DNA from 2 places in the Simplicispira sp. 125 genome. Region 2 is predicted to be linked to the other one. Evidence: riboswitches for the same ligand, from Rfam matches in the RefSeq annotation. Region 2 holds a riboswitch; the other holds the start of a gene.

Region 1 (2,388 bases), 1.6 Mb from region 2:
TGTTCGTCTGGGCGTATTGCAAGTGGAAGGGCTGGGGCAAGAACGATGGCGAAGGCCGCATGCCGCTGGGCCGCGCCACGCTGCAGGCGGGCTGGGCACTCTTCATGCCCGTCATCATCCTGGGCGGCATCTACGGCGGCGTTTTCACGCCCACCGAGGCCTCGGCCGTGGCGGTGTTCTATGCGCTGGTGGTGGGGGTGTTGATTTACCGGGAAATCGGCATCAAAAGCCTGGCGGCCGTGCTGCGGCGTTCGGTCATTTCGTCTTCGGTGATCATGTTCATCATCGCCAACGCGGGCCTGTTTGCCTTTCTCATCACCCGCGCGGGCGTCCCCGACGCCATTGGTCATTGGCTCGAAGCGGTGCTGCAGTCACCTGCGCTGTTTCTGCTGGGCGTGAACGCGGCGCTGTTCTTCATCGGCATGTTTATCGAGACCAGCGCAGCCATCATTGTGCTGGCGCCCATCCTGGCGCCCGTGGCCCAGCATTTTGGTGTGGACCCGGTGCATTTCGGCCTGATCATGGTGGTGAACCTGGCGCTGGGCATGGTTACGCCGCCCTTTGGCGTGAACCTGTTTGCTGCATGCACCGTGGCACGCATCTCGCTGGACCGCATCGTCGGGAGCCTGCTGCCGTTCGTGCTGGTGATCCTGGGCTGCCTGCTGCTCATCACGTACTTTCCGTCGATTTCGCTGAGTTTGCGCGATATCGTCTATGCAAAATAGGTAGAATTCGCCCGGTCAGGAGAGAGCGCCCCGCACTTCACCACGAAGCACGAGCGGCGCCGCCGAAGGCGCAGGCCCCCGCCGAACGCTCAGGCAAAAGGACTGACAAACGCCCGCAACGATGCCGGCGTACCCTAGCTGGAGAGAGATGTCCGCGCCCCAGGTGCAGGCCATCCACCGAAGGAGCAAACCGCACGGCCAGCCAGGGCGTTGCGGCGAATCTCTCAGGTAAAGCGGACAGCAGGCAAATCCCGCAGCCCCATGGGCTGTGGCCCCTATTTGCCCCGGAGTCCGCCATGTCTGCCACCGCCCCCCTGCTCACCACGCCGCTCAACGCACTGCACATCGAACTGGGCGCCCGCATGGTGCCGTTTGCCGGTTATTCCATGCCCGTGCAATACCCCGCAGGCCTGATGGCCGAGCATCTGCACACCCGCCAGGCCGCGGGCCTGTTCGATGTGTCGCACATGGGCCAGCTGCACCTGGTGGGGCGCGATGCCGCTGCCGCATTCGAGACCCTGATGCCGGTGGACGTGATCGACCTGCCCGTGGGCAAACAGCGCTACGGCCTGCTGCTCAATGACGAGGGCGGCATCATCGACGACCTGATGTTCTTCAACAAAGGCAATGGCGAGATCTTCGTCATCGTCAACGGCGCCTGCAAGGTGGGCGACATTGCCCACCTCCAGGAACGCATCGGCATGCGCTGCCAGGTGGTCCCCATGCCCGACCACGCCCTGCTCGCCCTGCAAGGCCCGCAGGCCGCCACGGCATTGGCCCGCCTGGCACCCGGCGTGGAGCAACTGGTGTTCATGACGGGGGGCAACTTCACCATTGCAGGCTGCACCTGCTTTGTCACCCGCAGCGGCTACACCGGCGAGGACGGCTTTGAAATCTCCGTGCCCGCCACGCAGGCTGAAACCCTGGCCCGCGCCCTGCTGGCGCAACCCGAGGTCAAGCCCATTGGCCTGGGCGCACGCAACTCGCTGCGCCTGGAGGCGGGGCTGTGCCTGTATGGCAACGACATGGACACCACCACCACCCCCGTGGAAGCAGGCTTGAACTGGGCCATACAAAAAGTGCGGCGCACCGGCGGCGCACGCGCCGGGGGCTTCCCGGGTGCCGACAAGGTGCTGGCGCAACTGGACAACCCCGCCAGCCTCACGCGCAAGCGCGTCGGCCTGGTCGCTACTGAGCGCGTGCCAGTGCGCGAGCCCGCCGTACTGGAAAACATGGACGGCCAGGAGATCGGCCAGGTGACCAGTGGGCTGCTGAGTCCTTCGCTCAATCAACCCATAGCCATCGCTTACGTCGGCCCGGACTACACCGCGACAGGAACCGAGATTTTTGCCATGGTGCGCGGCAAGCCCGTGCCCATGAAGGTCAGCACCACACCTTTCGTTCCCACACGCTATTACCGCGGCTGACCACCAGGTCATTCCGTTTTTCAATCAATCGAATACGCGAAGCCGACAAAGTCATCGTTTGATTTAGAAATGGAATAAGCAGCGGCTACATTCCCCTTTCCATCATCTTTCCAGGAGACATCCCATGACCGTCAAATTTTCCAAAGACCACGAGTGGATCAACATTGCCGACACCAACGCCGCCGTGGTGGGCATCACCGTGCACGCCCAGGATGCCCTGGGTGACGTTGTTTTCG
Region 2 (2,388 bases):
CTGAACCGCTACCGCCTGAAGCTGGCCAAGACCTTCCGCTGGCGCCCCCACGGGCCAGTGATGAACTATTTCCGCGAGCACGCTTTGCTGGACTACTTTGCAGGGGGGTTTGACGGCACAGGCGAAGGTGTGCTGCTGGTGCATGGCAACATCAGCCGCTCCCTGGCTCCTGCCTTCATGGAACGCATGCAGCGCGTGGCCCAGGACTTTGCCCAACAACACCTGGCCGACCAGAAATTGCCTGAGCACGAACGTGAGGGCTACACGCTTTTGCTGGCGCTGCGCAGTTGGGAGTTCGAGGCCTTTGCCCAGATGCGGCGTTGAGACAGCGTCAACGTCGACGAGCAGCCCAAAACGCTCTATTTTTGATAGCTGATTGCGCTTTACCAGCAAGCGCTAGCCACCAAAATCGCCCAAAATACAGCCATCTCAGGGCAAAGACACCCATCCGTCCTCTACCAGGAGCCTTGCGTGACATCCATCACGGTCAGGCGCATTGGTGCAGGCCGCCGAAACATTTGCTCACACGCCTTCGCCAAACGACTACACGGGCTTGACGAAGAGCACCACACAATGCCTTTCATTGGTTCCTTTCGGGACCATTTCAAAGGAGTATTCCCATGGCACGCATCGCCCTCGCCGCCGCAAGCATCGCCCTGCTGTCACTGTGCGCCCTGGCGCCCACCGCGCAGGCGGCCACCTCGGCCACCATCGTCATCCAGACAGCCCCACCCCCCGTGCACTACGAGGCCGCGCCCCGGGCTCGGCGCGGCATGGTCTGGGTACCGGGCCACTGGGAATGGCGCCACGACCGCTACCGCTGGATCGACGGCTACTGGCTCAAAGCCCGCCCTGGTTACCGTTACAACGCCCCCCAGTGGCGCGAGCGCGGTGGGCGTTGGTATATGGAGCCCGGCCGCTGGGACCGTGACGGTGACGGCATTCCCAACCGCTACGACCGGACACCTGACGGTCGCCAGCCCCATTACAACGCCCCCCCGCACCGGCCCCCACACAGCCGCGGCGCCCCACCCCACCGCCGTGACAGCGACGGCGATGGCGTTTCCAACCGGCACGACCGCCAACCCAACAATCCGTACCGCCAATAAAACCCTGCGCGTGCGAGGCGCTTGGGCCTCTCCATAAGCAACTGTTGTATGGCATAAGGCCCTGCGCACCCCACGCAGGGCCCCGGGCGCGCCTAGAATCGCGCACTGCAGGAGAGCTTGGCGGCACCGTCCGCTGCACCGAAGGCGCAAACTCCCATACACGCTCAGGTTCCGTACTGCACCTTTCATCACAGCCGTCTGGAGAGCCGCCACCACCGTGGCGCACCGAAGGAGCAAACCCCACGCCATGCTGGCAGGGGGTGAATCTCTCAGGTCACAAGGACAGGGGGAGCGGCAGCTTGGCGGACACGTCGGCTGCATGCTATTCATTTAATAGCAGCTACCGCTTATCCATCAAGCGCTGGAACCCTGAAAGGCTCCAAAAATGCGCGTGATCGTTCTCGGCGCCGGCTTGCTCGGTGTCACTTCGGCTTATTACCTCCAACAACGCGGCCACGATGTGACCGTCATCGACCGCCAGGCCACGCCCGGCGCCGAAACCAGCTTCGCCAACGGCGGGCAAATTTCGGTCAGCCATGCCGAGCCCTGGGCCAACCCGAGCGCGCCGCTCAAGGTGCTGCAGTGGCTGGGCCAGGAAGACGCTCCCCTGCTGTTTCGCGTGCGCGCCGATATGCGCCAATGGCTGTGGGGCCTGCAATTTTTGCGCGAATGCACGCCAGCACGCACGCGCCACAACATCCAGCAGATCGTGCGCCTGGGCACTTACAGCCGCGCAGCCCTGCAACAGCTGCGCCGCGACACCGGCATCCAGTACGACCAGCGCACCCAGGGAATCCTGCATTTCTATACCAACCAGAAAGAATTTGACGGCGCACTCGGCCCGGCCGAGCAAATGCGCCAACTAGGCTGCGAGCGCCAGGTGATCAGCGCCGACGAGGCCGTGCGCATCGAACCCGCCCTGGCCCACATTCGCCCGCAGCTGGCGGGCGCCACCTTTACCGCCGAAGATGAATCGGGCGACGCCAACCTGTTCGTGCGCGAACTGGCCGCACTATGTGCACAAGCCGGAGTGCAGTTCCGCCTGGGTGAGCACATTACCGCGCTGCGTGCGGCGGGAGATGCAATCGACCACGTGGAAGTCACCAACGCCGAGGGCCGTTTTGAGCGGGTGCGCGGCGACGCCTTTGTGCTGGCCATGGGCTCGTACAGCCCATTGCTGGCGCAACCGCTGGGCGTGTCGTTGCCGATTTACCCGGCCAAGGGCTATTCGGTGACCATGCCGGTGAAAGACGCTGCCATGGCCCACCAGGTCAGCCTG

The links. Region 2 has a riboswitch for glycine ahead of C8D04_RS11450 (D-amino acid dehydrogenase). Riboswitches for the same ligand answer to the same signal wherever they lie in the genome.
Region 1: it holds a riboswitch for glycine, as region 2 does, so the genes downstream of both, gcvT (glycine cleavage system aminomethyltransferase GcvT) here and C8D04_RS11450 (D-amino acid dehydrogenase) in region 2, are expected to answer to the same signal.

Annotation. Positions count from the first base shown of each region.
Region 1 covers NZ_QEKM01000001.1:826,148-828,535, reverse strand. The annotation lists gene C8D04_RS03835 (TRAP transporter large permease) at 1-725, shown strand, start outside; glycine riboswitch at 732-836, shown strand; glycine riboswitch at 854-975, shown strand; gene gcvT (glycine cleavage system aminomethyltransferase GcvT) at 1,022-2,152, shown strand; gene gcvH (glycine cleavage system protein GcvH) at 2,277-2,388, shown strand, end outside.
Region 2 covers NZ_QEKM01000001.1:2,441,976-2,444,363, forward strand. The annotation lists gene C8D04_RS11440 (helix-turn-helix transcriptional regulator) at 1-324, shown strand, start outside; gene C8D04_RS11445 (YXWGXW repeat-containing protein) at 621-1,109, shown strand; glycine riboswitch at 1,298-1,405, shown strand; gene C8D04_RS11450 (D-amino acid dehydrogenase) at 1,495-2,388, shown strand, end outside.